4 regions of the Geobacillus uzenensis genome follow, and region 3 is predicted to be linked to each of the others. Evidence: riboswitches for the same ligand, from Rfam matches in the RefSeq annotation. Region 3 holds a riboswitch; each other region holds the start of a gene.

Region 1 (7,904 bases), on a different contig from region 3:
CTATGCAGCCATGCTGCTTGGCGCGCAATCGATGTTCCATTCCGGCTACATTAGCGAGCACGATTTGAAAATCGCCAAAAAACTCGCGTACGTCTTGGCCGGCGGCCGCGTGCCATACGGGACGGAAGTGGATGAACAATACTTGCTCGACCTTGAGCGTGAAGCGTTCTTAAGCTTGATCGGCGAGCCGAAGACGCAAGCGAGAATGCAGCACATGCTTGTGAAAGGAAAACCGCTCCGCAACTAGGGCGGACGAATGTTAAGGGGGGATTGGCGTGAGAGAAGCGGTGATTGTCGCAGGAGCGCGCACACCGGTCGGGAAAGCGAAAAAAGGGACGCTCGCCCATGTGCGGCCGGACGATTTAGGGGCGCTTGTCGTCAAAGAAACGCTAAAACGGGCAGGAAACTATGACGGGAATATCGACGATCTAATTATCGGCTGCGCCATGCCGGAGGCGGAGCAAGGGCTGAACGTCGCCCGCAACATCGGGGCGCTCGCCGGGCTGCCGTATACGGTGCCGGCGATCACGATCAACCGGTATTGCTCGTCCGGATTGCAGGCGATCGCCTATGCGGCCGAACGGGTGATGCTCGGCCACTCCGATACGGTCATTGCCGGCGGGGTCGAATCGATGAGCATGGTGCCGATGATGGGCCATGTCGTCCGCCCGAACGCGCGTCTCGCTGAAGAAGCGCCGGAATATTACATGTCGATGGGACACACGGCGGAACAAGTGGCGAAAAAATACGGCGTCAGCCGCGAGGACCAAGATGCGTTTGCCGTGCGCAGCCATCAGCGGGCGGCGAACGCGCTGGCTGAGGGGAAATTTGATGAGGAAATCGTGCCGGTGGAAGTGACGGTGCGCAAAGTCGAAAACAACAAACTCGTCGAAGAGAAAGTGGTCTTTACGCAAGATGAAGGGGTGCGGCCGGACACGAACATGGAGACGCTCGCGAAACTGCGCCCGGCGTTTGCCGTCAACGGTACGGTCACAGCGGGCAACGCCTCGCAAATGAGCGATGGGGCTGCGGCGGTGATGGTCATGGACCGCGAAAAAGCGGAGTCGCTCGGCCTGAAGCCGCTCGGCAAGTTCCGTTCGTTCGCCGTCGCCGGCGTGCCGCCGGAAGTGATGGGGATCGGTCCGGTCGCGGCTGTGCCGAAAGCGTTGAAACTGGCCGGCCTTGAGCTGTCCGACATCGGCTTGATCGAGTTGAACGAAGCGTTTGCGTCCCAATCGATCCAAGTCATTCGCGAACTTGGGCTTGATGAGGACATCGTCAACGTCAACGGCGGGGCGATCGCCCTTGGCCATCCGCTCGGCTGCACGGGGGCGAAGCTGACGTTGTCGCTGCTTCATGAAATGCGGCGCCGCAACGTGCAATTTGGCATTGTCACGATGTGCATCGGCGGCGGCATGGGGGCCGCGGGCGTCTTTGAACTGCTGTAATGCGAAGCCAACGGAAATGTAACCGGGCGGCCGCGCCGCCCGGGCAATCACGATATTTGGGGGAGGAAACGAACGATGGCAAAAACGGTGGACAATGCGATTCAAGGCGGCAGCTTTTTAATTGAGGACATTCCGGCAGCACGCGTATTTACGCCGGAAGATTTCACCGACGAGCATCAAATGATCGCCAAAACAACGGAAGAGTACGTCAACAACGAAGTGCTTCCGCAGCTTGAGCATCTTGAAAACCATGAGTTTGACCGTTCGGTGAAACTGCTTCGCAAGGCGGGCGAACTCGGGCTGTTGAGCGCCGACATCCCGGAAGAGTACGGCGGCTTGGGGCTTGACAAAGTAAGCTCCGCCATCATTGCGGAAAATATGGCGCCGGCCGGCGGCTTTGCCATCTCGCACGGCGCGCACGTCGGCATCGGATCGCTGCCGATCGTCTTGTTCGGCACGGAAGAACAAAAACAAAAATATTTGCCGTATTTGGCCACGGGCGAGAAAATCGCCGCCTATGCTTTGACAGAACCGGGATCGGGTTCTGACGCCCTTGGCGCGAAAACGACGGCGAAATTGAACGCTGAAGGGACGCACTACATTTTAAACGGCGAAAAACAATGGATCACCAACTCCGGCTTCGCCGATGTGTTTGTCGTCTACGCGAAAGTAGACGGCCAGCATTTCACTGCGTTCATCGTTGAACGCGACTTCCCGGGCGTCTCAACCGGTCCGGAAGAAAAGAAAATGGGGATTAAAAGCTCGTCGACACGGACGCTCATTTTGCAAGATGTGCCGGTTCCGAAAGAAAACGTGCTCGGCGAAATCGGCAAAGGCCATGTCATCGCCTTCAACATTTTGAACATCGGCCGCTACAAACTCGGACTCGGGGCGGTCGGCGGGGCGAAACGGGCGCTTGAAATCACGCTGAAATACGCCAACCAACGTCAGCAATTCAAACGGCCGATTTCGCAGTTTACGCTGACGCAAGAAAAATTTGCGACGATGGCAGCGCGCTTGTATGCAGCGGAAAGCTCCGTCTACCGCACGGTCGGCTTGTTCGACGAACGGATGGGCTTGCTCGATGCGGAAAAGGCGAAAGACGGCAGAGAAATTGCCAAGTCCATCGCCGAATACGCGATCGAATGTTCGTTGAACAAGTTTTTCGCGACGGAAGTGCTCGATTATATCGTTGATGAAGGCGTGCAAATTCATGGCGGCTACGGCTTTATGCAAGAATATGAAATCGAGCGCGCCTACCGCGATTCGCGCATTAACCGCATTTTCGAAGGGACGAACGAAATCAACCGCCTGCTCGTGCCGGGCATGTATTTGAAAAAAGCGTTAAAAGGCGAACTGCCGCTCTTCCAAAAAGCGCAGCAGCTGCAGGAAGAGCTCATGATGATGACGGCCGAAGAACCGGGCTCCGGCGTGCTTGAACAAGAGAAATATTTGGTGCGCAACGCGAAAAAGATCGCCTTGATGGTCGCCGGCCTGGCAGCGCAAAAATACGGCCAACGGATCGAGGAAGAACAAGAAGTGCTTGTCAATATCGCTGACATCGTTTCCAACATTTATGGCATGGAATCGGCGCTTTTGCGCACAGAAAAAGCGATTCAAGCGGGCGGGGAAGAGAAAAACAAACAAAAAGTGTTGTATACGCAAATTTTCTGCCAAGAGGCGTTCAATAAAATCGAAGCCGATGCAAAAGAAACGCTCGTTGCTGTCGAGCAAGGCGACACGCTCCGGATGATGCTCGCCGCTCTCCGCCGGCTGACGCGCCATACGCCGATCAACGTGATCGCGAAAAAACGCGAAGCGGCGGCCGCCCTCATTGAAGCGGAACGGTATATTGTGTGATAATAAGAAGTACCAGGGCTGTCCTGGTACTTTTTTCTGTCAGAGGCGAAGGCCGAAGTGTCGACAAAGAGGGGGAGGCGCCGATAGCGGCGGCCAAGGGTGAATCCGCGAACAGTTGTAAAGGAGGGTAGCTATGGCGCTGACGTTGTATTGGTATCCGAAATGCGGGACGTGCCGGAAGGCGAAACGGTGGCTTGATGAGCACGGGATCGAGGTGCAAACGGTGCACCTTGTCGACGAGCCGCTGACGAAAGAGGAGCTGGCCCGCTTGCATCGCCAAAGCGGACTGCCGCTTAAAAAATTTTTCAATACAAGCGGGATGAAATATCGCGAGCTCGGATTAAAGGACAAGCTTGACGGCGCATCGGAGGAGGAGATGCTCGAGTGGCTCGCCTCGGACGGGATGTTAGTGAAACGGCCGATGTTAACGGATGGCGAACGGGTCATTGTCGGATTTCGCGAGCAAGCGTATGAGTCGTTTTTCGCCGGGCGTCTGTCGGCAGAAAGATAAAAATTTTCACCAAAATGAAATGAACTCAGTGAGTTTTTGTCGAAAATCGGTTATGATGAAAAAGAATACAATTTGTCGCAATGGAGGGATTCGATGAACACGCCAAAAGAACTTCGCTATTCTAAAGAGCACGAGTGGGTGCGCGTCGAAGGGGACAAAGTGCGCATCGGCATTACCGATTTTGCCCAATCAGAGCTTGGCGACATCGTGTTTGTCGAGCTGCCGGAAGTCGGAACGGAAATTACGGCGAATGAGCCGTTCGGCAGCGTCGAGTCGGTGAAAACCGTTTCGGAACTGTATGCGCCGATCAGCGGCACGGTCGTCGAAGTGAATGAAGCGTTAAACGACAACCCGGAATATGTGAATGAATCGCCGTATGAAAAAGCGTGGATGATTGTCGTTGAACCGAACGATTTAAGCGAAGTCGACAACTTGTTGACGGCTGAACAATACGAGGCGATGGTCAACGAAGGATAAACGTTCCTGCAATCTCCGCCTCCGATTTCGGGCACTCTATACATACCGGAACTTGATTGAAAAGGGGTGCTCCCGATGGCGCTGCAACGAACGCGCATCGATATTACGGACCGGGTGACCGGCAAGCTGAACGGCCGCTCGTTGGACTTGTACGAGGAAGGGGAGCTCATCGGGCGCTTTCCGCTTCCGGCGGCCGTCCAGTTGAAAAATGGGTATACCGAACAGAACGGAAAAATCTACAAAGATGTGACCGCTACCGTTGAACCGGACCAAAAATATGTCGATTGCGACGGGGAGGCGGGATGGTGTTAAAAGGCAACGGTGGATGGCCGTTGCTTTTTTTTCAACCTTTTGCCGGCGCAGGACATACAATATGGTATCCTTTTTGAAGTTAGGTGGGTCGGACATGCGACGGGCAGAAAAAGTGATTATCGTAGAAGGTCGATCAGATAAACAAAAAGTGGCGGCCGTGCTGAACGAACCGGTCGTCATTATTTGCACGAACGGCACGATCAGTGATGCGCGCCTTGAGGAGCTGGCTGATGAGCTGGAGGGCCAGGATGTATACGTGCTTGCGGACGCCGATGAGGCAGGGGAGAAGTTGCGTCGGCAGTTTCGCCGCATGTTTCCGGAGGCGGAACATATTTATATTGACCGGGCGTACCGCGAAGTGGCTGCCGCTCCGCCTTGGCATTTAGCCCAAGTGCTGCTGCGCGCGCATTTTGACGTCCGCATCGACTCGTTAATGAGAGGAAGAGGCGAGTGAAACCGATTGAACGAATAGAGGTCCAACGGACGGTGAGTGAGCAGCCGCTTATGGCTCTTTATTTGTATACTCCGCTGTGCGGCACGTGCCAGCTGGCGAAACGGATGTTGACGGTGGTTGAAGAGCTGTTTCCGGCGCTGCCGTTTTACGAAACAGACGTGAATTATATTCCGGAGCAAGCAGCCGTTTGGAAAATTGAAAGCGTTCCTTGCTTGCTTCTTTTTGTTGGCGGAACGATGGCCGGCAAATGGTATGCGTTTCATTCCGTCCCTTACTTGTATGAGGAAATTCAAGCTCGGTTGCCGCGCTGACTACCTGCCTTTTTTTGACGCCATTTGACATATTTCTTTGGAAATGACAAAAATAGCGTTGGTTCGCCACAATGACTGTCGAGATTTTTGTAAAGGATTCCTCCCCCTCTGTATGGAAATAAAGGGAACAAAGGGAGATGGGGGGATGGTCAATGGAAGTGCGTCAGTTAGTGGGACAGTTCATGGAACGGATGCAAATGTTGCGCCATTTATTGCCGATTTTGCCGGATGAGCAATTGTGTGTGCGCTTTGAGAGTGAAGAAGGCGTCGCTTTGCTGACGATCGGCAAGGAGCCGGCTGCCGCAGCAAGCGAAAAGGACGAACGAAACACGTTAACGGTGCGCGGCTCAACGAAAGCGCTTGAGTCGTTGCTGAGCGGCGAGCTGAAGCTGCAGCAGCTCGTCCGGCTGCAGGAAGTGTACGTATCGGGAAGCTTTCGCCATATGTTGTTGCTGGAATCGCTCCTCCATTTGGCCAAGCCGTATCGTCATGTTGGGTAAAAAATTTGTTGACACTGTTCGACATCCAATGATACAATCACACTCGTAATCAATTGAATAGGCGATTGTTGCGCTCTTATCAAGAGAGGTGGAGGGATGTGCCCAATGAAGCCCGGCAACCGTCAGCGCGTCCGCTGAAAAGGTGCCAATTCACACAAAGCGGCCTGCTTTGGGAGATAAGAGACGGAATGGTAGATAATACCTTTCTGTTCTCTGCGGGCAGAAAGGTTTTCTTTTGCGCTCCGCCGCCTTGAGAGGAAGGAAGGTGAAACGATGATTACACTTGAACAAGTGACGAAAATTTATCATGCGGCGAATGGATCGGTGACAGCTGTCGACAACGTGTCGCTCGACATTCGTGAAGGGGAAATTTTCGGCATTATCGGTTACAGCGGTGCGGGGAAAAGTTCGCTCATCCGGCTGTTAAACGGGCTCGAAAAGCCGACGAGCGGCCAGGTGATCGTCGCCGGCCGCGATATGGCGCGCATTAAAGGACGGGAGCTGCGCAAGGCGCGCCAAGAAATCGGGATGATTTTTCAGCACTTCAACTTGCTTTGGTCGCGGACGGTGCGGGAAAATATCGCCTTTCCGCTTGAGATTGCCGGCGTTCCGAAAGACGAGCGGCAAAAGCGGGTCGATGAGCTCATCGAGCTTGTCGGGCTTGCCGGGCGGGAAGATGCGTATCCGTCGCAGCTAAGCGGCGGGCAAAAACAGCGGGTCGGCATTGCCCGTGCGCTCGCCAACAACCCGAAAGTATTGCTTTGCGATGAGGCGACATCGGCATTGGATCCGCAAACGACGGACGCGATTTTGGATTTGCTTGTCGATATTAACAAGCGGCTCGGACTGACGATCGTGCTGATTACGCACGAGATGCACGTCATCCGTAAAATTTGCGACCGCGTGGCAGTGATGGAGAGCGGCAAAATCGTCGAGCAAGGCGAAGTGCTGCACGTCTTCCGCAACCCGCAGCAGCCGATTACGAAACGGTTCGTCAAGCAGTTGGTCGAACCAGAGGAAACGGAAGAAGCGGTTTCCCATTTGTTTGGCCAATACCCGAACGGGGCGATCGCGCAGTTGACGTTTGTCGGCGAGGCGGCCGGCCAGCCGCTCATCACGCAAGTCGTGCGGCAGTTTGCCGTGGACATGAACATTTTGCAAGGGAAAATTTCACAAACCCATCAAGGCGCCTACGGCGTGCTGTTTGTGCACATCGACGGCGCGGCGGATGAAATCGCCCGGGCGCTTGACTATATTCGCAGCCAGCAAGTGGCGGTGGAGGTGATTCACGATGCTCGCTAACCTCCTGCCGAACGTGCAATGGGAGACGATGTGGGCGGCGACGGTTGAGACGTTGTACATGACCGGAATGGCGGTCGCGGCGACGTTCGTCTTCGGGGTCGTTCTCGGACTGCTTTTATTTTTAACGGCAAAGGGAAACCTATGGGAGAACCGGTTGGCCAATATGGTCATTGCTGCGTTTGTGAATATTTTCCGTTCTATTCCGTTCATTATTTTAATTATTTTGCTTATTCCATTTACCAAATGGCTCGTCGGGACGATGCTCGGAGCCAACGCGGCGCTGCCGGCGCTCATCATTGGCGCGGCTCCGTTTTACGCCCGCATGGTCGAGATCGCTCTCCGCGAAATTGACAAAGGGGTCATTGAAGCGGCGAAGGCGATGGGCGCCTCGACGTGGACGATCATTTGGAAAGTGCTGCTGCCTGAATCGCTCCCGGCGCTTGTCTCCGGGATTACCGTCACCGCTGTGTCGCTTGTCGGCTATACGGCGATGGCCGGCGTTGTCGGCGCCGGCGGGCTTGGGAACTTGGCGTATTTGGAAGGGTTCCAGCGCAGCCATAACGATGTGACGTTTGTCGCGACCGTTTTGGTGCTCATCATCGTCTTTGTCATTCAGTGGATCGGTGACTTTGTCACTTCGAAAATTGATAAACGATAAAGGAGGAAGAAACAAATGAAAAAATGGCTTGGCGCTCTGTTGGCCGCCCTCTTGGTGTTTGCGTTAGCAGC
Region 2 (7,904 bases), on a different contig from region 3:
AAAAACGATTGTCGCAACCGCGATCAACATCACAACCGAAAAGCCGCCGATGAGCATATCCATCACATTTTCCTCCATAGGCAAATGATTGGGCAACGTTCCCACCTCCTCTTTTTCATCATATCATGTCTTCCTATTCTTCTTCCCTGCGTCCGATCCCTTCTTGTATGTGAAGCCGCCCATGGGCTTCTTCGTTCCCGCGCGCTAGGGAAGCGGCGCAACCCTTTACGCAAACGCCAAGCAGGCGCCCATCTCCCTATTGCAGAGGGCGGCGCCTGCTCTGATTGTATAGATGCAATGTAAAGCTTTAACACTTTTCGTTTTTACCGGTCATTGCATCCGACTGTCGAGTGACCGAACAACGCCGCTTCCAGACCCATGAATGGGTCTGTGAAGCGAGTCGTTGTTCGGTCTTCCGTCACGCTAAAGCGTGACGGAGGCAAGCCTGTGGCTTGCCTTCGACAGTCAAAAATGGATAAGCCACTTTTTCCGTCAAGGATATGTGAAACGATTTCGTTGCATCTATATGGTTACTTTTGCTGCATCTTAAACTGCAAAAACAGTTCGTTGTAGTAGGCGAGCATGTGTTTCCCTAAGTTTTCGTACACTTCGAGATGCCCAGCTGAATCCAAATCGGGGTAAAAGCGCCGATCGCCCGCGATGTCTTTTGGCAAATAGGCAAGCGCCTTTTTATTCGGCGTCGAATAGCCGACATACTCGGCGTTTTGCGCCGCGTGTTTTGGGTCGAGCATAAAGTTGATGAACGCGTGCGCTCCTTCGATGTTTTTCGCTGTTTTCGGAATGACCATGTTGTCAAACCATAAGTTGGAGCCTTCTTTCGGCACGACATAGTCGAGCTTGTCGTTTTCCGCGATGATTTCGGCCGCATCGCCCGACCAGACGACGCCGATGGCTGCTTCTTCATTGGCAAGCAGCAGCTTGATTTCATCGCCGACAATCGCCTTCACGTTCGGCATGAGCCGATCGAGCTTCCGCTTGGCTTCTTGCAAGTGGGCTTTGTTCGTATCATTGAGCGAATAGCCGAGGCTGTTTAACGCCATCCCCATCACTTCGCGCGCCCCGTCGACAAGCAAAATTTGATTGCGCAAGCTTGGATCCCATAAGTCGTTCCAGCTTGTGATGGTCTTGCCGCCAAGCATCTCGCGGTTGTAGACGATGCCGACCGTCCCCCAAAAATACGGCACGGAATACCGGTTGTGCGGATCAAACGGCAAGTTGAGAAACCGCGGCTCGATATATTGCAAATTGGGAAGCTTTCGGTAATCAAGCGGCAGAAGCAGCTTTTCTTCGATCATTTTGCTGATGGCGTAATCGGATGGAACGGCGACGTCAAACGTTGCCCCGCCTTGGGCGATTTTCGCCATCATCGCCTCATTGGAATCAAACGTTTGGTAAATCACTTTCCACCCTGTCTCTTTTTCAAATTCGCGAATGAGCGCGGGGTCAATGTAATCGCCCCAGTTGTAGACCGTCACCGTTTTGCCTCCGCCGTACCCTTCCGCTTCGTTCAGCCGATGAGTGACAAACATCAGGACGAACGCGGCGATAAACACGGCCGCAAATCCTTGGACAAGCCGTCTCACCTACTTTCGCCCCCCTATCCCGTACAAGCGGCCGCCTTTTTGGCTAAGCACGTAATAGCCGATAACGAGCAACATGGTAAATAAAAACAGAAGCGTCGACAATGCGTTGATCGACAAGGAAATGCCTTGGCGCGCCCGCGAATAAATTTCCACGGACAGCGTCGAGAACCCATTTCCCGTGACAAAAAAGGTCACGGCAAAGTCATCGAGCGAATACGTGAGCGCCATGAAAAAGCCCGCCCATATGCTCGGAGCCAAAAACGGCAGCACCACACCGGACAGCACTTGCCAATGACTGGCTCCTAAATCTCTAGCCGCATCAATCAGCGTCGGGCTCATTTCTTCCAGTTTCGGCAGCACCATCAACACGACAATCGGCACGCTGAACGCGATATGAGACAACAGCACGGACGTAAAGCCGAGCTTGATGCCAGCGATTGTAAACAGCAGCAAAAACGAAGCGCCGATGATGACATCGGGGCTGACGATCAGCACGTTGTTGAGGGCGAGAAGAGCGTTTTTCGTTCGCTGCCGCTTGACATAGTAAACGGCGAGCGCTCCGATGACCCCAAGTATCGTCGCAACCGCCGCCGACAGCAGCGCAACGACGATTGTATTCAAAACGATGATGAGCAAGCGGTCGTCGGACAGCACGTCGCGGTACCACTTGAGCGTGAACGATTGAAAATCGTGCATCGCCCCGCCGCTGTTGAAAGAATAATACATCAAATACACAATCGGCATATACATCACGGCAAACACGACTAACAAGTACACACGTCCCCACGCCTGCATCCGTTTCATCGGCTTCCCTCTTTTCTTCCGCTTCCTGTCAGGATGACGATGACCGCCATGGCGATCATTAACACAACAGCGATCGTCGCCCCCATCCCCCAGTTTTGGGTGACAAGAAAATGCTGCTCAATGGCGGTGCCGAGCGTAATGACGCGGTTGCCAGCGACAAGGCGTGTAATCATAAACAGCGACAGCGCCGGGATGAATACCGCTTGGCAGCCGGCCTTCACTCCGCCAAGCGTGAGCGGAAAGACGACGCGGCGGAACGTCGTCCAAGCCGAAGCGCCCAAATCGCGGGCGGCATCGACAAGCGATGGCGGCAGCTCCTCCAGCGCGTTGAAAATCGGCAGCACCATAAACGGAATAAAAATGTACACCGACACAAAGACAAAACTGAAATCGGTGAACAACAGCTGCCGCGGCCCGACGCCCAGCGCTTTCAACAAAGCGTTGGCCAGCCCGTACGTGCCGAACAGCCCTAAAAACGCATACACCTTCAGCAGCAAATTCACCCACATCGGCAAAATAAGCAACAACAGCCATAGCTGCTTGTGCCGCGTCTTCGTCAGCCAATAGGCGGTCGGATAGCCGATGAGCAGCGACACAAGCGTGATTAAAAACGCATACCAAAACGAATACGCCATCATTTTCAAATAAATGGGCGTCCACACGGATTTGTAGTTGGACAACGTCCAATGGCCGTCAAGATCCAAAAACGATTCATACACCAAAAAGACAATCGGGGCCACGACAAACAGCACAAGCCAAATGCCATAAGGGATTAAATACCAGTTCCGCCACGCCCGTTCCGTCATGCGTCCTCATCCTCCTTTTCGAGTCGCATGACGTGAATCGCTTCCGGTTCAAAACGAAGGCCGACCGTTTCCCCGACTTCGGCCTTTTTCGTCGAATGGACAAGCCATTCGTTGCCGTTTTCGTCATAGCCGCAAATTTCATAATGGACACCGCGGAATAAGAGCGAATCGACGCGGATGACGATCTGCCCGTCTTCCGGCGCCGCGAGCTCCAAATCTTCCGGGCGGATGACGACATCGACCGGTTCGTTTGGCGCGAAGCCGCGGTCAACACACGCAAACTGTTTGCCGGCAAATTCGACGAGGAAATCGTCGATCATGCGCCCTGACAAAATGTTCGATTCGCCAATGAAATCGGCGACGAATCGATTGACAGGCTCGTCGTAAATGTCTTTCGGCGTCCCAAACTGCTGAATTTTCCCTTTATTCAGAACAAAAATGTAATCGGACATCGCCAGCGCTTCTTCTTGATCATGCGTGACAAAAATAAACGTAATGCCCAATCGGCGCTGCAATTCACGAAGTTCATACTGCATTTCCGTGCGCAGTTTCAAATCCAAGGCTGACAGCGGTTCATCCAAGAGCAGCACCTCAGGTTCATTGACAATCGCCCGGGCAATGGCGACGCGCTGACGCTGGCCGCCTGACATTTCTTGAATGCGGCGGCGCTCATAGCCGTCTAAGTTGACAAACCGAAGCGCTTCCCTCACTTTCTCGCGAATGTCGGTTTCTTTCATCTTTTTCACGCGCAAACCAAACGCAACGTTTTCAAACACATCGAGATGAGGGAACAATGCATAGTCTTGAAAAACAGTGTTGACTTGCCGTTTGTTCGGCGGGACGTTTTGAATCGGCTTTCCGTGGAAATAAATCGTTCCTTCCGTCGGCTCGATAAACCCGGCAATCAGCCGCAAAATCGTTGTCTTCCCACAACCCGATGGTCCAAGCAGCGTATAAAACTTCCCGCGCTCCATCGCAAAACTGACATCATCCAGTACGGCTGCGCCGTCGTATTCCTTCGTCACTCGCTCGAAGCGGATGATTTCTCCGTTCACTTTCAGCCCCCCATCTTCTTGATGTTCACTATTCCTAATTAGAACATAGGAGAGTAGAAAGTGCAACGGAAAAATATGCTTTCCGCCATGTCGGCGACTAAAAAACAAAAAGCGGCTGACTATTCCGCAGAACAGCTTCCAATTTTGCCCGCAATGCGGAAAGCCGCTGTCTCATTGATCGTTTTTTCAAATTTCCTTGCTTCACCGTATTGAATAATTTCAAAAAATACATTAAATTATATAGTAATAGTCAAGACGAAATAAACAACCGCATACGGACATTCTTATCAAGAGAGGGGGAGGGACTGGCCCGGTGAACCCTCAGCAACCTGGCCCGCGGCCAAGGTGCTAAATCCAGACAGGCAACAGCCTGGAAGATAAGAAGAAGCGAATGAAAAGTCTTCTTCTTAGAAGGCTTTTTTCTTTTACTACAACGAAATGGGGGAATCAAACGTGGGGCTGCTCGATGAGTTGAAACAACGCATTCTCATCGCCGACGGAGCGATGGGGACGCTGTTATATTCGCATGGCGTCGACCGTTGTTTTGAAGAATTGAATCTATCGAATCCAGACGAAATCATTCATATTCATGAAGCGTATATCGCGGCGGGCGCCGATGTCATTCAGACGAATACATACGGCGCCAACTATGTGAAACTCGCGCGCTACGGCTTGCAAGACGAGGTGCCGGCGATCAATCGCGCCGCTGTAAGACTGGCGAAGCAAGCAGCCAATGGGGGGGCGTACGTGCTCGGAACGATCGGAGGGCTGCGCACATTGAACAAAAGCGTCGTACCGCTTGACGAAGTGAAGCGGACGTTTCGCGAGCAGCTGTTTGTGCTGCTTGCCGAAGGGGTTGATGGTGTGCTGCTGGAGACGTATTACGATTTGGAAGAGTTGGAGACGGTGCTTGCCATCGCGCGCAAAGAGACGGACTTGCCGATTATCGCCCATGTGTCGCTCCATGAAGTCGGCGTTTTGCAAGACGGCACGCCGCTCGCGGACGCCCTTAGCCGCCTGGAGGCGCTCGGGGCCGATGTTGTCGGGCTCAACTGCCGGCTTGGTCCGCACTATATGATTCAGTCGCTTGAGGAAGTGCCCCTGCCCAATCGCGCATTTTTGTCGGCGTATCCGAACGCGAGCCTCCCGGATTACCGCGACGGCCGGCTTGTCTATGAAACGAACGCGGAATATTTTGAAGAGGCGGCCAAAGCGTTCCGCGATCAAGGGGTGCGCTTGATCGGCGGGTGCTGCGGCACGACGCCGAAACATATTGAGGCAATGGCAAAGGCGCTCGCCGACCGGACGCCGGTGACGGAAAAAACGGTGAAGCGGCGCACGGCATCTGTATCGGTGCAAGCCGATCGGCCCGCGCCGACTCCGCTTCCCGAGCTCGCCCGCACGCGCCGCTCGGTCATTGTCGAACTCGATCCGCCGAAGCAACTCGGCATTGACAAGTTTCTCGCTGGGGCGAAAGCGCTCCATGACGCCGGCATCGACGCGCTGACGTTAGCTGACAACTCACTTGCCACGCCGCGCATCAGCAACGCCGCCGTCGCCACGATCGTGAAAGAGCGGCTCGGCGTCCGCCCGCTCGTGCATATTACGTGCCGCGACCGCAACTTGATCGGCCTGCAGTCGCATTTGATGGGGTTGCATACGCTCGGCATCACCGACGTGCTCGCCATTACCGGCGACCCGTCGAAAATCGGCGATTTCCCGGGAGCGACGTCCGTGTATGATGTGTCGTCATTCGATCTCATCCGCTTGATCAGCCAATTCAACGAGGGATTATCGTACTCGGGCAAACCGCTCGGGCAAAAAACGAACTTCTCGATCGGTGCGGCCTTCAATCCGAACGTCCGCCATTTGGATAAAGCGGTCGAGCGAATGGAGAAAAAAATTCAATGCGGCGCTCACTATTTCTTGACCCAACCGGTTTACTCGGAAGAAAAAATCTTGCAAATATATGAAGCAACGAAACATCTCGCCACGCCGATCTACATTGGCATTATGCCGCTGGTAAGCGCGCGCAACGCCGAGTTTTTGCACCATGAAGTGCCGGGGATCACCCTGTCGGACGAGATTCGCGCCCGCATGGCCGCCTGCGGCAGCGACCCAGTAGAAGCGGCGCGCGAAGGAATTGCCATCGCCAAATCGCTCATTGACGCGGCGTTTGATTTGTTTAACGGCATTTATTTGATCACGCCGTTTTTGCGCTATGACATGACAGTCGAGCTCGTCCGCTACATCCATGAAAAAGAAGCGGCCGCCAAAGAAAGGAAGGTTGTTCATGGCTAACATCACCTTAGAACAGCAGCTGCAGCGAAAAATTCTCGTCATTGACGGCGCGATGGGGACGATGATCCAAAGCGCCAACCTATCAGCCGCCGATTTTGGCGGCGAGGCGTATGAAGGGTGCAACGAATATTTGACCCTCACCGCCCCGCCTGTCATCCGCCGCATTCACGAAGCGTATTTGGAAGCGGGCGCTGACATCATCGAAACGAACACGTTCGGGGCGACGCGCATTGTGCTCGATGAATACAACCTCGGGCATTTGGCGCTCGAGTTGAACATCGAAGCGGCCAAGCTCGCCAAACAAGCGGCGGAGGCGTTCTCAACTCCCGACTGGCCGCGCTTTGTCGCCGGGTCGATGGGGCCGACGACGAAGACGTTGTCGGTGACAGGCGGCGCGACCTTTGAGGAACTCGTCGCCGCCTATGAAGAACAAGCGCGCGGGCTGCTGTTGGGCGGCGTCGATCTTCTGTTGCTGGAGACGTGCCAAGATACGTTGAACGTAAAAGCTGGATTTCTCGGCATTTCCAAGGCGTTTGAGGCGGTCGGCCGCCGCGTGCCGCTCATGATTTCCGGCACGATCGAGCCGATGGGCACGACGCTCGCCGGCCAGGCGATCGATGCGTTTTTCATCTCGGTGCGCCATATGAAGCCGATCGCCGTCGGCTTAAACTGCGCGACCGGCCCGGAGTTTATGACCGACCATTTGCGGACGCTCGCCTCGCTTGCGGATACGGCGGTCAGCTGCTATCCGAACGCCGGGCTGCCGGATGAAGAAGGCCGCTACCATGAAACGCCGGAGATGTTGGCAGAGAAAATCCGCCGCTTTGCCGAAAAGGGATGGATCAACATCGTCGGCGGGTGTTGCGGCACGACGCCGGACCATATTCGCGCCATCGCCGAAGCGGTGCGCGGCATCCCGCCGCGGGCGATCCCGTCTTCGTTTGACGTCCACGCCGTCTCCGGCATCGAGGCGCTCATTTATGAGGAAACGATGCGCCCGCTCTTTGTCGGCGAGCGGACAAACGTCATCGGCTCGCGCAAATTCAAGCGCCTCATCGCCGAAGGGAAATACGAAGAAGCGGCGGAAATCGCCCGCGCACAAGTGAAAAACGGCGCCCATGTCATCGACATTTGCCTCGCCGACCCAGACCGCGACGAACTCCATGACATGGAGCAGTTCGTCCGCGAAGTCGTGAAAAAAGTGAAAGTGCCGCTTGTCATCGATTCAACCGACGAGCGCGTCATCGAGCGCGCCCTCACCTACTCGCAAGGGAAAGCGATCATCAATTCGATCAACTTGGAAGACGGCGAGGAGCGGTTTGCGAAAGTCGTTC
Region 3 (7,904 bases):
AGAGGTGGCGGCCCGATGACATTGATGAACATTTTGCCGTTTGCCCGCTTTTTGCTTGCCGGCGCGGTCACTGAAGGCGACCTTGCCATCGACGCGACGGTCGGCAACGGCCATGACACCGTCTATCTTGCCGAACGCGTCGGCGATCGCGGGCATGTGTTTGGCTTTGACATTCAAGCGGAAGCGATCGCGGCGGCGGCGGCCCGCCTTGCTGAACGCGGGCTGCACGGCCGGGTCACGTTATTCCAACAAAGCCATAGCGAACTGCTCACAGCGCTTCCCTGTGATGTTCATGGCCGCATTGCCGGCGCCGTGTTCAACCTCGGCTATTTGCCGGGCGGCGATAAACAAATCGTCACCAAACCGGAATCGACGATTCAGGCGGTCGAACAGCTTCTTTCCGTCATGAAGCCGGGCGGTGTCATCGTTCTTGTCGTTTACCACGGCCACCCGGAAGGAAAAATCGAGCGCGACGCGCTGCTTGATTACGTGCGTTCGCTCGACCAGCAACACGTCCATGTGCTAAAATACGAATTCCTCAATCGGCGCAACGACCCGCCGTTTATTCTTGCGCTCGAAAAGCGACAGGCGGAGATCGCTCCTTTTCCCCGATCCGCCCCCAAATAAAAACGGCTGTCTTTACGAGAAAGACAGCCGTTTTTGTTTCTCTTGCCAAAAACGATACGCTTTTCCGTTCCAATAGAAAAACTGCGACGCCGCCCCGCCGGCGCGGACGAGCTGACGCGCCAACCGGCGCAAGCCGCGCTGCTTTTTCACCTTGTCATCCGACAAATACAGCCCAAGCAAGCCGCGGTGAATCAAACGGTGAAACTCGCCATGGGGCAGTTCGCCGACATGGCGGTCCGCTTCCTCAATAAAGTGGCAAAGCCGTTCGAGCAGCACCGTTTCATTCGGATAGTAAAAACAAAAGTTCAAATCGCCGCCTTCGCGGTCTTCTTCTTGATCGATCAAATAATCAAGCAAAATGTGCAGCCCTTGAATGTACGGAAAATAACCGTCGCGCACTTGTTTTGCCATCTCCGGCGGCAGCGACTCGCCAAACGCATACGCCACAAGGCAAAAAATGCCGAGCGTCGAGCCGGAACAGGCGGAAAACTCGTACCATTCCATCGGCGGCAAGGCGTCTTTGTATTGGGCAAACCACCGTTCCAGCCGCGGCACGCGCTCTTTTGTATCGACGTGTTTATGTACTTGCAAATCGCAATAATATCCGGCCAGTTCATGCAAAAATGGAACGATCGTTTCGTAATGGCGCACGGTCTTGAGCACCTCTTGGCACGTGCGCACGAGCGCCGGCAAATAGCCGCCGTCTTCCTGCTCGCGGCGATGGCGGTAATAGTTCGACGGCTCCGCCCCGAGCGTCAAAGCATCCGGCATCGAGTCGTGCAAGGCGCGAAAATCGAGCGGATCCAGTGAGGTGCTCCGGTCGCACAAGTTATCTAAGTAGTCGCTAATCGTCTGGTACGCGACGATAAAGCGGATGCACGCTTCTAATTGTTCCCCCGCCAAAAGTGCCAAAATTGCACCGCCTTCACAATGGAACGTTTTCGACGCAATGCTCGCCAACGCTTGACGCCGCAGTTCCGGGTCAGGGATTTGCTCCGCCTGCCGCTGCCAATAGGCAAGCTCGCGGTGGACAATGGGAAACACGTCGCGATAGACCATTTTCATTAACGCAATCGGATGTGTCGGAATTTTCAATGGGCTCACCTCGGGCGCAAAAACCTTGCTCTTTTCTCTTCTAGTATTGCCATCCATGCAGCTTGGACAAACCGGTTTGGCTGCAGTCCGCTTCCTGTTGTTTACGAACGGCGGACAACTTTGTAAAATACAAATAGACAGACGATTTTGCATAAAGAAAGGAACGAAAGCGATGATTTATCCATACAAAGGAAAGACGCCGCACATTGCCCCGTCCGCCTTTATCGCCGATTATGTGACGATCACCGGCGATGTCACGATCGGCGAGGAGACGAGCATCTGGTTTCACACCGTCATCCGCGGCGACGTGGCGCCGACAATCATCGGCAACCGGGTCAATATTCAAGATAACTCAATTTTGCATCAAAGTCCAAACAATCCGCTCATCATTGAAGACGGCGTGACCGTCGGCCATCAAGTCATTTTGCATAGCGCCATCGTTCGCAAAAACGCCTTGATCGGCATGGGATCGATCATCCTCGATGGCGCGGAAATCGGCGAAGGCGCGTTTATCGGCGCCGGCAGCTTAGTGCCGCCCGGCAAAAAAATCCCGCCGAACGTGCTCGCCCTCGGCCGGCCGGCGAAAGTCGTCCGCGAGCTGACCGAAGACGATTTCCGTGAAATGGAACGCATCCGCCGCGAATACGTGGAAAAAGGGCAATATTACAAAGCGCTCCGGCAGCAGCGGCCCATCGAGCCGTAACGAGCGGCTGGAATGTCGGGCGTTTCCCATCGCCCTTGGCGGCCGATGACGAACCAACAGCCGAGAAACACGTCAATCACGCAGTCGTTGCCATGCCGTCATGCTCGCCTGACCAACCAATGCGAAAGCAAGCCAAAAAGAAAAAGAGGGGACGGCCGGCGATTGCCGATCACCCCCTCTTTTTTCGTTATTGTCCGTTCGCTAACGCCAACGCTTGCTCTTTCAGCACAGCCGCTTTATCGGTGCGTTCCCACGGCAAATCGACGTCCGTGCGTCCGAAATGGCCGTAAGCCGCCGTTTGTTTGTAAATCGGACGGCGCAGGTCAAGCATTTTGATGATGCCGGCCGGACGAAGGTCGAAGTTGTTGCGCACGACTTCAATCAAAATGTCTTCCGACACGTTGCCGGTGCCGAACGTATCGATCGAAATCGAAACCGGACGGGCGACACCGATGGCGTAGGCGAGCTGCACTTCGCACTTATCAGCAAGCCCGGCCGCGACAATGTTTTTCGCCACATAACGGGCCGCATATGCTGCCGAGCGGTCAACTTTCGTCGGGTCTTTGCCCGAGAACGCACCGCCGCCATGGCGGGCGTAACCGCCGTACGTGTCAACGATGATTTTCCGCCCTGTCAGCCCAGCGTCCCCTTGCGGACCGCCGATGACGAACCGGCCGGTCGGGTTGATGAAATAGTTCGTGTTCTCATCCAACAACTCCGCTGGAACCACCGGTTTGATGACGTGTTCTTTCATATCGCGTTCGATTTGATCTTGCTCAATTTCCGGATGATGCTGCGTCGAAATGACAATCGTGTCGACGCGCACCGGTTTGCCGTTTTCATCGTATTCGATCGTCACTTGCGTTTTGCCGTCCGGACGCAAATACGGCAACACGTCCGTTTTGCGCACTTCGGCCAAACGGCGCGCTAAACGGTGGGCAAGCGAAATCGGGAGCGGCATCAACTCTTCTGTTTCATTGCAGGCAAACCCAAACATAAGCCCTTGGTCGCCGGCACCGATCGCTTCAATTTCCTCGTCGGTCATCTGACCTTCGCGCGCCTCGAGCGCCCGGTCAACCCCCATCGCGATATCCGGCGACTGCTCGTCAATCGACGTCAGCACGGCGCACGTATCGGCGTCAAATCCGTATTTTGCGCGCGTATAGCCGATCTCGCGAACCGTATCGCGGACGATGCGCGGAATATCGACGTACGTCGACGTCGTAATTTCCCCGCTGACAAGCACGAGACCTGTTGTCACGCTCGTTTCACAAGCGACGCGGGCGTTCGGATCTTTTTCCAAAATGGCATCCAAAATGGCATCGGAAATTTGGTCACAAATTTTATCCGGATGTCCTTCGGTTACAGATTCTGAAGTAAACAAGCGGCGTTTGGCTGACATTCGGCTCATTTCCTCCTCTTGACGTAATGTGGCGATACGGAACTCGTTTCCCTTCGCAATATAAAAAAACCTTTCCTGTCACGGTGAGGAAAGGTCATTGCAATCGGATTGCTTCCTTTCACTCTTATCGTTCAAGGACCACGCCTTGCCACAGGTTAGCACCATTTCACATATGTAAAATTGTGACGGTTGCTGGGTTTCATCGGGCCTGTCCCTCCACCGGCTCGGGATAAGAGTATCCGTTCAATGACTTATCTTATCGCAATGGAATAAGCAAAGTCAACCGCAGAAATGAATTTTTTATTATCTGAAAAATAGGCAAAATAAGTTCAAAAAAACCTACACAATTAGTATGGACTATTAATAAAAATGTGTTATACTATTTTCAAGAGTGATTACAAAAAGAAGGCAGGTTGTGAACATGGGGATCGCAAACATGACAAATAAGCTTTCTTTGCTGCTGCAAAAACCGTACGTACATCACCAATTGTCCGTCGCTGAGCTCGTCGAAAAAGTGCTGCAACGACACGAAGGACGGCTGACGCACACCGGAGCCGTCGCCGTCACGACCGGCAAATATACCGGACGGTCGCCGAAAGACAAATATATCGTGGAAGAACCGTCGACGAAACAGACCGTTGATTGGGGAACGGTCAACCAGCCGATGGCGCCGGAAACATTTGAAAAACTGTATGATAAAGTGCTCGATTATTTAATGAGGAAAGAGGAACTGTTCGTCTTTAAAGGCTTTGCCGGCGCCGATCCGAAATCCCGGCTGCCGATTCAAGTCGTCAACGAATTCGCTTGGCACAACTTGTTCGTCCATCAGCTGTTCATCCGGCCGAGCGCTGAAGAGCTCGCCGCACATGAGCCGCAATTTACCGTCATTTGCGCGCCGAACTTTAAGGCGGACCCGGCTGTGGACGGCACGCGCTCGGAAGCGTTCATCATCATTTCCTTTGAACGCCGCGTTGTCCTAATCGGCGGGACGGAATACGCCGGTGAAATGAAAAAATCGATCTTCTCGGTGATGAACTATTTGCTGCCGGAACAAGGCATCCTGCCGATGCACTGCTCGGCCAACGTCGGCCAGGAAGGCGACGTCGCCCTCTTCTTCGGCTTGTCGGGAACCGGGAAAACGACGCTCTCGACCGACCCGAACCGCCGCTTGATCGGCGATGACGAACACGGCTGGTCGAGCCGCGGCATTTTCAATATCGAAGGCGGCTGCTATGCGAAATGCATCAACTTATCGCGCGAGAAAGAGCCGCAAATTTTTGACGCCATCGGCTTTGGCGCCGTGCTCGAAAATGTCATTCTCAACGACGCGACGCGAGTGCCGGATTACGATGACGGCACGCTGACGGAAAACACGCGCGCCGCCTACCCGCTTCAAGCGATCAAAAACATCGTCGACCCAAGCGTCGCCGGCCACCCGTCCACGATCGTGTTCCTGACGGCCGATGCGTTCGGCGTCCTGCCGCCGATCAGCAAACTGACGCGCGAACAGGCGATGTACCATTTCTTAAGCGGCTACACAAGCAAACTCGCCGGCACGGAACGCGGCGTCACCGAACCGGAAGCGACGTTCTCGACGTGCTTTGGCGCGCCGTTTTTGCCGCGCCCGGCCGTCGAGTACGCGGAAATGCTCGGACAAAAAATCGCTGAGCACAACGTCCGCGTCTTTTTGGTCAACACCGGTTGGACAGGAGGGCCGTACGGCGTCGGCAGCCGCATGAAGCTCGCCTACACCCGCGCGATGGTGCAAGCCGCCGTCGAAGGAGAGCTTGACAACGTCGAAACCGTGCAAGACCCGATCTTCGGCCTCGCCATCCCGGCGCACGTCCCCGGCGTGCCGGACGACGTCTTGCGCCCGCAAAACACATGGGCCGACAAACAAGCGTACGAACAAAAGGCGAAAGAGCTGGCGGAAAAATTCCGCGCCAACTTCCAAAAATTCGCCCACATCGATCCGTCCATCGAAAAACTCGGCGGACCGCTCGTTTAACAAGAACCCAGCCGGACAGGGAACCGTTCCCTGTCCGGCTGTTTTTTATTTCTTTCCTTTGCTTTGGACTCCGACACTGAATCCTTAAGCATTTCTGTACGTCGATCCGTTTCATTCGCCTCAAACAACCTCAAAACAACCGGACTCGATCAAACGCAATGGGCTTCTGTGTTTTCATTTGTCGCAATGGCCATTAGTTCTGTAAGGAATACGTAATGTCATCAAAAGATGGATGATTAATGAACTTGCGCATGATTTCTAAAGTTTTTACTCCCTGTTCCCCCAAGAATTGTGTTCTTGCCTCTATTTCTTCAACTGTTTTCCGCAAATCATTCATATACTTATCACAATTTTTAGTATCATTAAACAAGTGATCAAGATGCATAATTCCTATAGAAACTCCAGCAGCATGATATGCCTCACATTTCGCACCCTCCCAACGAAAATCGGGAGGATTTTTTGTGTCCATCGTCGAATGAATCCTTGACATACAAGGAAAGTGAAGGAGTTTTTCTCTCATGAACGTTCAAGTCAAAAAGGTCTATCGCAATTATTATTTGAATATAATAAGTGCCCTATTCAAGAAACTGGGCCTGCCCCAATTGATTGACCATCTCGTTCCCGTTGATCCACAGTGCCAGACTCGAGTCAGCGATGCCGTTCAGGCCATCATCTACAAGTCATACGGAACGACCAGCGATGGTAAAAAAAGGATAGCCATCGCTCGTCGTGTTGGTCAAAAAGTTATTCTGAAAAACTAAATAAAAAATCCTTTGTTTTGACCTTGTTAGGGTGCGAAATGTGAGATATGCTCTGTCTAAAGGCCTTTTGATTTTCAAGATACTCTAAACAGAATAAGGGGGAGGCTTCCATTGCTTCAGTATATCCATTTACCTTTAGCAGATTGTTGAAAATCAACCCGTTTTCCTTCGCTCCATCGTTTTGGGGCGTGGCAAAAAGCCAGTTTCATCAAAGACTGAAGATCTGATTTTTGGTTCATTTTGACTATTCCATCACCAGTCGTTTCGATGATCAAAGAGAGGATTGAGGTCATGAAAAATAAAACATTTCATTTCCTTTGGATCGGACAATCTTTCGCGAATTTCGGAGATGTGTTCTACATTGTTTCCGTTGTCTCTTACCTATATCATTTGACATCGAAAGCCATGGCTGCCGCATTAGTCCCTTTTTTCGTTACATTGTCGTTATTTATTAGCGGAATCGTCGCACCGATATTTTTCGAAAAATATAAACTAAAAACGTTATTGTCCTACGGACAAATGTGTAAAACATTTCTGCTGCTTTTTCTCTCGCTGTTTTTGCAATGGGGTGCGGAACATTACACTGCGATCGTTTATGTTTTTGTATCATTGATCGCTTTTTTAGATGGGATCAATAATCCGATTAAAAACTCCCTCGTTCCTTTTATCGTTTCCAAGGAGGAAATCTTGAAAGCCAACAGTTTTGTAAACACGTTAGACCAATTCATCAAACTTAGCGCATGGCCGATTGGGAGTTTGATTGTCAGTGTAGGGTCGCCGTTCCTTTTAATCAATATCACCTTATTGTTCTATGTCGTCTCAAGCATTCTCATGTTTCTGTTGCATATACAAGAACATACAAAGAAGAAGACGGCTCAAGGCAAAGGCCTAAAGAACTTTCTCCTTTCGATCAGTCTAGGATGGGAATACACTTGGAGAAATGTGCACGCTAAATCGATTAGCTTCATGTCATTTTTTGAAGGAATCGGAAATGGGGTCTGGATTTCGGCCATCCTTTATATGTATGTGAAAGAACAATTACATGTAGGAGAGGAATGGTGGGGATATATTAACTCTGTTTTCTTTGGCGGCATGGTGATAGGGGGATTGTTAAGCGTTAAGTTTAGTCAATCGGTTGAAAAAAACCAGCAATTTTTTGTATTGTTTGGCCCGTTTTGTATCGCTATTGTCACACTGTTATTTGGCACAACGACGCACGGTGCGCTGGCGCTTCTGTATTCCGCCCTGTACGGGATCATCGAACAATGGAAGCTGATCTGTCTTCAGACGATTCTTCAAAAAAATGCC
Region 4 (7,904 bases), on a different contig from region 3:
GGCAGCCAATTTGTTGAGTGAAATCATCGGCACATTTGTGCTCGTGCTGGCCATTTTGGCCATTGGCGCCAACCGATTCGCCGATGGACTCAATCCGTTTGTTGTTGGTTTTTTGATTGTGGCGATTGGGCTGTCGCTCGGCGGTACGACCGGATATGCCATTAATCCGGCGCGAGACTTTGGGCCGCGGTTAGCTCACTTTTTGCTGCCGATTCCGGGAAAAGGGTCGTCGAACTGGTCGTATGCATGGGTGCCGATTGTCGGGCCGCTGCTTGGCGGCGCGTTAGGCAGCTTGGTGTATAAAGCGCTGTTTTTAGGCAAGGCAAGCCCGGCGCTATGGGGAGCGCTCATTGCCGCGGCGGCGGTGCTGGCTGGGGTCGGCATGGTTCATCGAAAAGAGAGGGAATCAGCTGCAGCGGAACGCCGTTCGACCTGACAGAACGTCCGGCGTTGGAGGAGGAGCTGCTAGGCAGAAAAATCGAACAAGAGAGGGGAATGTTCATGACAGACCAATACATTTTATCCATTGACCAAGGTACAACGAGCTCGCGCGCCATTTTGTTCAACCGAAATGGGGAAATTGTCCATATGGCGCAAAAAGAGTTCACTCAATATTTCCCACAGCCCGGCTGGGTCGAGCATAACGCGAACGAAATTTGGGGATCGGTGCTTGCGGTCATTGCCAGCGTCTTGTCCGAGGCGCAAGTGAAGCCGGAACAAGTGGCGGCGATCGGCATTACGAACCAGCGGGAAACGACGGTTGTCTGGGAAAAAGAGAGCGGCAACCCGATTTACAACGCCATCGTTTGGCAATCGCGGCAGACAGCTGATATTTGCGACGAGTTGAAAGCAAAAGGGTATGATCCGCTGTTTCGCGAAAAAACGGGACTGCTCATTGACGCTTATTTTTCGGGAACGAAAGTGAAATGGATTTTGGATCATGTCGAGGGGGCGCGCGAACGGGCGGAGCGCGGCGAGCTGCTGTTTGGCACGATCGACACGTGGCTCATTTGGAAGTTATCCGGCGGCCGCGCCCATGTGACCGACTACTCGAACGCATCGCGCACTTTGATGTTCAACATTCATACGCTCGAATGGGATGACGAACTGCTTGCAATTTTAAACGTGCCCAAGGCGATGCTTCCTGAGGTGCGCCCGTCCTCGGAAGTATACGCGAAAACGGTTCCGTATCATTTCTTCGGCGTGGAGGTGCCGATCGCGGGAGCCGCGGGCGACCAGCAGGCGGCTTTGTTCGGTCAGGCGTGCTTTACGGAAGGGATGGCGAAAAATACGTACGGCACCGGCTGCTTTATGTTGATGAATACGGGAGAAAAAGCGGTCCAATCGAAACACGGGCTGCTGACGACGATCGCCTGGGGCATCGATGGCAAAGTCGAATATGCGCTTGAAGGCAGCATCTTTGTCGCCGGTTCGGCCATTCAATGGCTGCGCGACGGCTTGCGGATGATCAAAACGGCGGCCGACAGCGAGACGTACGCGGAAAAAGTCGAGTCAACGGATGGGGTGTACGTCGTCCCGGCGTTCGTCGGCCTCGGCACGCCGTATTGGGACAGCGAGGTGCGCGGGGCGGTGTTCGGCCTCACGCGCGGCACGACGAAAGAGCATTTCATCCGCGCGACATTGGAATCGCTCGCTTACCAGACAAAAGACGTGCTCGCCGCCATGGAAGCGGATGCCGGCCTCCCGCTGACGACATTGCGCGTCGACGGCGGGGCGGTGAAAAACAACTTATTGATGCAGTTTCAAAGCGATTTGCTCGCTGTGCCGGTTGAGCGGCCGATCATTAACGAGACGACGGCGCTCGGAGCGGCGTATTTGGCCGGGCTGGCGGTCGGCTATTGGGACAGCCGCGAAAACATTGCCGCTCAGTGGCAGCTCGAACGCCGCTTTGAGCCGAAGATGGACGACGCTAAGCGGACCGCGCTCTATGAAGGATGGAAAAAAGCGGTGCGGGCGGCGATGGCGTTTAAATAACAAGGGAAGACGGATGCCCTTCGCTAAGGGTGTCCGTTTTTTTGTGGCTGAAACGAGAGGCGCAGTTGCCAGTTTGGCAGCGGAAATCGGTTCTAATGCAAGCCCTCACAAGCTTCGATTTATTAGCGGGCGGCACGAAAAACGAGAGAAAGCCACTATCCTATTTCCTAAAACTATGTGCTAAATGCTCAAACAAAATGAAACACAACAGCTGCGAAGAAACGAAACGGCCTGTCGTCTCGTCTATGTCTCAGCGTCAAACAGTCAACATCGCAAAGGTTGAAGTAGACAGAATAAACAAAAAAGTTGTTGCCTTTGCCCACTTATGGTAACATAAGAGGTAAATTACATACGTCTTATCAAGAGTGGGCGAGAGAACGGGCTTGATGACCCCACAGCAACCTGCCGCTGGCAAGGTGCTAACACCCGCAAAGCGATGTCGCTTTGGATGATAAGAACGGCTATCCCCTTTCGCATCATTCCGAGGCGGAAGGGGGTTTTTTATTGAAAGGGAGGTGAGGGGGAAGCAGTGGCGGAACGACTGTCGCTGCGCGCTTGCATGGCGGCGCATTTGCCGGCGGCGACGTTTGCTGTTCATGTCATGCGCTGCGTGCGGACGGAGCTCATCCGGTTCGATCGGCAGGCGGTGGTGCATATCGACCGCGGGGACGGCTATATCCACTTGTATGGGGAAGCGCAAGGAGCGATGTTTTCCATCGTGCTGACGAACGATGAGGCGGAGGAATGGAAAGCGGAAGGACCGTATGCTCTTGACCGCTATGTATGGATGGAGCTAGGAAAAAAGGACATTTTCCCACCACGAATGACCCCGTATTTGCGGGCTGTGTTTTCCATTGAATCATAGAAAGGAAGAACAACGAATGGCAGTCAAAAAATTTGAACACGTTGGCATCCAGGTGAAAGATATTGAAACATCAAAAGCATTTTATCAAAACGTCGTCGGCCTCGAGCTGCTCAGCGAGATGATCCATACAAACGGGACGATGAAACTGGCGTTTTTAGGGCTTGACGGACAGATCATCGTCGAGCTGATTGAAGGATACAATCCGAATTTGCCGACGGAAGGAAAAGTGCATCATGTTGCCTTTACAGTCGAAGGCATTGAGCAGGAGAAAGAGCGGCTCGTGTCGCTTGGCGTCCCGCTCGTTTGGGAGGACATTACGGAGCTTCCGAACGGGGCGAAATATTTGTTTTTCCTCGGCCCGGACGGGGAATGGATCGAATTTTACGAGCCGGAACGATAAGAAGAATGAAAACAGGCGGCCTGCGATTTCGGCCGCCTGTCGCCATCGATCGGGCTTTGGGCGCCAGAGCGTGGCTGGCGCCTCCTTCTATTTTCTTGCCTTGACCGCACGCCGAGCGGTGGCATAGGTCTGTCAGCTTCGCTTTGTACGGATGGCGGTCCGTGTGTGTTAGGGCTGACATTCGGGAACGATTCCCGATGGAGCAGCTTCGTTGTTCACGACGCTCATTGTGGCATGGACAGCAACTTTGGGGCGAAAAGTGCGCTTTAGGGGTCGAGGCCTTTCCGATTGGATGATATACTAGAAAAAGAGGGGAGGAGATTTCGTGGAAGAAACGATCGTTCACGCTATTCAAGACGACTATCCGGATGAATTCGCTTGGTGCTATGGCTGTGGCCGTTTGAACGAGCACGGCCACCATTTCCGCACCGGATGGCAAGGGGACAAGACGGTGACCGTATACACGCCGCGCCCCGAACATACAGCCATCCCTGGATTTGTGTATGGCGGGCTGATCGCCTCGCTCATCGACTGCCACGGCACCGGTTCAGCGGCGCTGGCGCTGCACCGGAAAAACGGCCATGAGCCGGGCAGCGGGGAAGCGCCACCGCGCTTTGTCACCGCTTCATTGCATGTTGATTTTCTCAAACCGACGCCGCACGGGGTGCCGCTTGTGGCCGTCGGCACAGTGACGGAAATTCATCCGAAAAAATGGCAAGTTGACACCGAAGTGTTCGCCAATGGCGAATTATGCGCCCGCGGGCAAGTCATCGCCGTCGTGATGCCGAAAACATTTGTCCGCCCTTAACAAACAGCAAAAAGCGCCGAAAAGCCGCTGTTTTTGTTAGCGCTTTCTTCGGCGCTTTGCCGCTGAGGGCGGTGAAGAATTGAGCGCCCCCTGCAGTTCAGCTCGCGCTGGCGGGCCAAGCCCATCATCCCCCTTGTCATTGTTGGGGTCTAGGAAGGCATGGAACAGTTAAAATAAATTTATAAAATTTCGTAAAACTCTATATACAATTTGCAAAAACTATTATACAAGTTGTGTATAGAGGTGAATACCGTTACAGAAAAACAAACAATATAAAGAAGTTGGAATTCCTTGTTCGAAAGACCTATCGAAGGCTAAAACACATCAGGCACAATTCTATTCATCAAATCACTGCATCTTTGGTGAAAACCAAGCCAGAGTATGTAGTCATGGAGAGCTTAAATACTCATGGAATGCTAAAGAACAGAAAGCTATCGAAAGCCGTCCAAGAACAAACATTCCATGAATTTAAAAGGCAAATGGAATATAAGTGTGCCTGGAATGGGATCAAGTTGATACTTGCCGATCGATTCTTCCCTTCGTCTAAAACTTGCAGCCATTGTGGGGCTGTAAAAGAGAAACTTTCTTTGTCAGAAAGAACGTTTGTATGTGATGAATGTGGAAGTAAAATAGACAGGGATGTGAACGCAAGTAGAAACTTAAAAAAATATGGTGAGTCAATAGCCTAGCACGAAAAGCGGCTATTGACATGTACCCATTCGTTAGTGGGGAATTGAAGCCTTCGGAGCGCCACATCCAACGAGAGTAGCTTTGGCGAAATCGGGTGCGATGAACAAGGAAAGAAACATAAACTTTTATAAAGTTTGATAAAGGCTTTATAAAAGTTTTATAAGTTTTCTGTAACGGAAATCGCGTCCTTCCCGCGAATAAAGTAACACGATACGAAAACAGAAAGGGTGGCACAGCATGAAATCAACCGTCAACTTGCATGACGTCATCGCCGGCCAAAGCGCGCCGCCGCCGTGCGATACAACGCTCGGCGTTCGCTTGACAGAAGCACAAAACGGCTATGCGAAAGGGGGATGGAAGGTAAGTGAATCGCTGCTCAACGGCAACGGCGTCATTATGGGGGGATTTGTCGGCGCAGCTGCGGATATTGTGATGGCGTATGCGGTGACGACCTTGCTTCATGATGATCAAATGCACGCTTCAATCAACTTACAAACGACGTTTCATCGTCCGATGGAAGCCGGGGAGGCGGAAATCGAGGCGCAAGTGGAAAAGTTCGGCCGCACAATCGCCTATGTGACCGCCATCGTGCGGCAAAACGGCAAAGAGGTGGCGAGCGCCACGTCATCTGTACTGATCATGGAAAAACGATGAAACACCGGTCATTCGTGCGAGCGGGACATAGGGGATTCCGAAAGCGGACCAAGCGGCATTTCGAGCAACCCCTCTCCCACCTCTTTCTGACCTTGCAGGAAGGAGAACGGCGAAGCGGCAGCGAAAGAAACAGGTAGCTGATCGTCGAAAGGGGATGATTCGATGTACCAACAACCCGAGAAAAGCCGCTGGACGGGGCGGGTGGACAGTGTGAGCGATGAACGGGCGTTTCGCCTCCACCAGCGCATTCGTTTGTTGGATTTGACGCAGCCGTTGGCGCCGATGGAACAAGCAGCGGCTCTCATCGGCTTTGCCTGCGACGAGGGGGTGCGCCGCAACCAAGGCCGCCAAGGGGCGAAAGAGGCGCCAGCCGCTGTGAAAGCGGCGTTGGGCCGGCTGCCATGGCATCTTCCGCAAGGAGTGTCTGTCTTTGATGCGGGCGATGTCGTTTGCGTGGATAGACGTCTCGAACAAAGCCAAGCTGAACTCGGCAAAGCTGTCTCCCGCCTGCTGCGAAGCGGTGCGGCGCCGGTGGTGATCGGCGGCGGCCATGAGACGGCGTATGGCCATTATTTGGGCGTCCGCGAAGCGTTAGGGACGGATGTCCGCCTTGGCATCATCAACATTGATGCCCATTTCGATTTGCGGCCGTATGATGACGGGCCAACATCCGGGACGATGTTTCGGCAAATTTTGGATGAGGACAAACAGGTGGGGTATTGCTGCTTAGGGATTCAGAAGCTCGGCAACACGGCGGCGCTGTTTGCGGATGCACAGCGGTATGGATGCGAGTACATGTTGGAAGAACAGCTGACTGCAGGGCCGATGGAGGCGGCTTATGAACAGATCGAACGATTTGCCTCAACGTATGACGGTGTGATGTTGACCATTTGCATGGACGCCATCAGCGCTGCCGCCGCGCCGGGGGTGAGCGCGCCGTCGCCGTTTGGGCTCGCGCCGTCGCTGGTGCGCGCGCTCATTCGCCGCATCGTTGCGCATCCGAACACGATCAGCGTTGATCTTTGCGAAGTCAATCCGCTCGTGGATGAAGGCGGAAAAACCGTGGCGCTCGCCGCTGCTTTTTGCCTAGACATCCTTCTTCATTTTCGACGTTTGCAAAGCCGCGTCGAAAACGTTCGATGAACACGTTGCACGAGTCATTCCACAAAGCAGCCGGGGCGGTGAGAAGATGAAATTGGTCATTGCCGAACGGGATGACAACGAACGGGAGGCGATCCGCTGGCTCGTGTCCGCGTATTCCTTGCCGATTGAGCAAGTATATACGGCGGCTACGGTCGAGGAGATGATGGCGCTTCTTGAGCGGGAGGCGCCGGAGCTGTTGTACGTCGAATTGGATATGATTCCGTATGAACAGTGGGGGAAAGCGACATCTTGCATCCGCTTGTTTTGCCAACGGGTGATTGCTGCAACCGCGGAGGCGACATTCGCGCGGGCGAAGCAAGCGATCGACTGGCAATGCGTCGATTTGCTTGTGAAGCCGCTTGAGCCCGCCAAATTGAAGCAAGCGTTGCGAACGGCGGCTTCATTTGCCGCCGGGGACGGGCGCTCTCGGCCGTCCGCGGGCGTTGGCGGTCATGATGGCGATTATCGCTCGCTATTTGCCGATGACTGTGTTGACGTGTCGACCCACGTATGGCTTGTGCAGGCCGAACAGCCTGCCTTCTCTTCTGAAGTGGTCCGCTTTTTAACGAACTATCCGTTTCGCCGGCGGGCGCGCGTCTTGCCGTTGACCTATATGGCGGCCTGTCTCTTTCCCGAGCTGCCGGGCGACGGGAAAGAGGAAGCGTGGAAGATGTTGCGCGATTGGGAGGAGGAACATCATGAGCCATTGGCGGTCGTCATCATGCCGCCGGATGGCCGACAAACGGTGCGTGGGCGATACCAAGCCGCTCGTCGGCTGCTCGAGACGACGTTTTTTATCGGCTACCGGCAAGTGATTGCTCCGGCGCCGGATGATGGGCGGTGGCGTGACTTGGATCCGTTTCTGACGCCGGAAGAGCAGCGGCAATGGATCGAGATGCTTGAGCGGTTTGACCATGAAGCGGTCAAGCGATGGCTTCAGCGGGAATTTTCCCATTGGACGCCTCCGTTTCCGAGCCCGGAGATGGTGCGCACGCGGCTGACGAGCATCTTGGCGCAAATCCGGCGGTTTATGAAGACGTACCGCCTGGACCGCGGCACGACCGAACGCGAGTATATGCGCCTGTTTCAAGAGATTTTGTACAATCCTGTGCTGTATCGCATCGTTCAAGAATTGATATTGTTTTTATATCGGCTTCTCTACGAGGCGAGGCGGGCTGACACAGACGCGCGCGTCGACGCCATCGAACGGGGGCTCCGCTATATGGAAGCCCATTTTCGCGACCCGTCGCTCACGTTGGAGCGGGTCGCGGCGGCAGCCGGCCGCAGCCCCGCGTATTTCAGCCATTTGTTGTCGAAAAAGCGCGGCGTGACGTTTCGCCAGTGGCTGA

What was found. Region 3 has a riboswitch for S-adenosylmethionine ahead of metK (methionine adenosyltransferase). Riboswitches for the same ligand answer to the same signal wherever they lie in the genome.
Region 1: another riboswitch for S-adenosylmethionine. It lies ahead of B9L21_RS00995 (methionine ABC transporter ATP-binding protein); the one in region 3 lies ahead of metK (methionine adenosyltransferase).
Region 2: another riboswitch for S-adenosylmethionine. It lies ahead of B9L21_RS12265 (bifunctional homocysteine S-methyltransferase/methylenetetrahydrofolate reductase); the one in region 3 lies ahead of metK (methionine adenosyltransferase).
Region 4: another riboswitch for S-adenosylmethionine. It lies ahead of B9L21_RS09615 (hypothetical protein); the one in region 3 lies ahead of metK (methionine adenosyltransferase).

What each region holds. Positions count from the first base shown of each region.
Region 1 is NZ_NEWL01000001.1:213,990-221,893, forward strand. Features, by position in the region: gene B9L21_RS00950 (3-hydroxyacyl-CoA dehydrogenase/enoyl-CoA hydratase family protein) at 1-247, shown strand, start outside; gene B9L21_RS00955 (acetyl-CoA C-acetyltransferase) at 276-1,448, shown strand; gene B9L21_RS00960 (acyl-CoA dehydrogenase family protein) at 1,524-3,308, shown strand; gene B9L21_RS00965 (arsenate reductase family protein) at 3,442-3,819, shown strand; gene gcvH (glycine cleavage system protein GcvH) at 3,913-4,296, shown strand; gene B9L21_RS00975 (YusG family protein) at 4,372-4,608, shown strand; gene B9L21_RS00980 (toprim domain-containing protein) at 4,703-5,062, shown strand; gene B9L21_RS00985 (thioredoxin family protein) at 5,059-5,373, shown strand; gene B9L21_RS00990 (sterol-binding protein) at 5,526-5,873, shown strand; SAM riboswitch class I at 5,947-6,056, shown strand; gene B9L21_RS00995 (methionine ABC transporter ATP-binding protein) at 6,147-7,175, shown strand; gene B9L21_RS01000 (methionine ABC transporter permease) at 7,165-7,833, shown strand; gene B9L21_RS01005 (MetQ/NlpA family ABC transporter substrate-binding protein) at 7,849-7,904, shown strand, end outside.
Region 2 is NZ_NEWL01000007.1:80,092-87,995, forward strand. Features, by position in the region: gene B9L21_RS12235 (hypothetical protein) at 1-96, opposite strand, end outside; gene B9L21_RS12245 (ABC transporter substrate-binding protein) at 531-1,604, opposite strand; gene B9L21_RS12250 (ABC transporter permease) at 1,605-2,408, opposite strand; gene B9L21_RS12255 (ABC transporter permease) at 2,405-3,214, opposite strand; gene B9L21_RS12260 (ABC transporter ATP-binding protein) at 3,211-4,269, opposite strand; SAM riboswitch class I at 4,551-4,653, shown strand; gene B9L21_RS12265 (bifunctional homocysteine S-methyltransferase/methylenetetrahydrofolate reductase) at 4,723-6,570, shown strand; gene metH (methionine synthase) at 6,563-7,904, shown strand, end outside.
Region 3 is NZ_NEWL01000002.1:47,675-55,578, reverse strand. Features, by position in the region: gene B9L21_RS01815 (TIGR01212 family radical SAM protein) at 1-19, shown strand, start outside; gene B9L21_RS01810 (tRNA (mnm(5)s(2)U34)-methyltransferase) at 16-627, shown strand; gene B9L21_RS01805 (tetraprenyl-beta-curcumene synthase family protein) at 640-1,722, opposite strand; gene B9L21_RS01800 (gamma carbonic anhydrase family protein) at 1,895-2,425, shown strand; gene metK (methionine adenosyltransferase) at 2,613-3,827, opposite strand; SAM riboswitch class I at 3,949-4,063, opposite strand; gene pckA (phosphoenolpyruvate carboxykinase (ATP)) at 4,249-5,835, shown strand; gene B9L21_RS01785 (hypothetical protein) at 6,029-6,304, opposite strand; partial or broken gene B9L21_RS01780 (DUF4277 domain-containing protein) at 6,354-6,513, shown strand; gene B9L21_RS01775 (MFS transporter) at 6,888-7,904, shown strand, end outside.
Region 4 is NZ_NEWL01000006.1:433,734-441,637, reverse strand. Features, by position in the region: gene B9L21_RS09630 (MIP/aquaporin family protein) at 1-436, shown strand, start outside; gene glpK (glycerol kinase GlpK) at 502-1,995, shown strand; SAM riboswitch class I at 2,349-2,453, shown strand; gene B9L21_RS09615 (hypothetical protein) at 2,525-2,860, shown strand; gene B9L21_RS09610 (VOC family protein) at 2,877-3,260, shown strand; gene B9L21_RS09605 (PaaI family thioesterase) at 3,586-4,068, shown strand; gene B9L21_RS09600 (RNA-guided endonuclease InsQ/TnpB family protein) at 4,302-4,757, shown strand; gene B9L21_RS09595 (PaaI family thioesterase) at 4,996-5,412, shown strand; gene hutG (formimidoylglutamase) at 5,575-6,555, shown strand; gene B9L21_RS09585 (helix-turn-helix domain-containing protein) at 6,602-7,904, shown strand, end outside.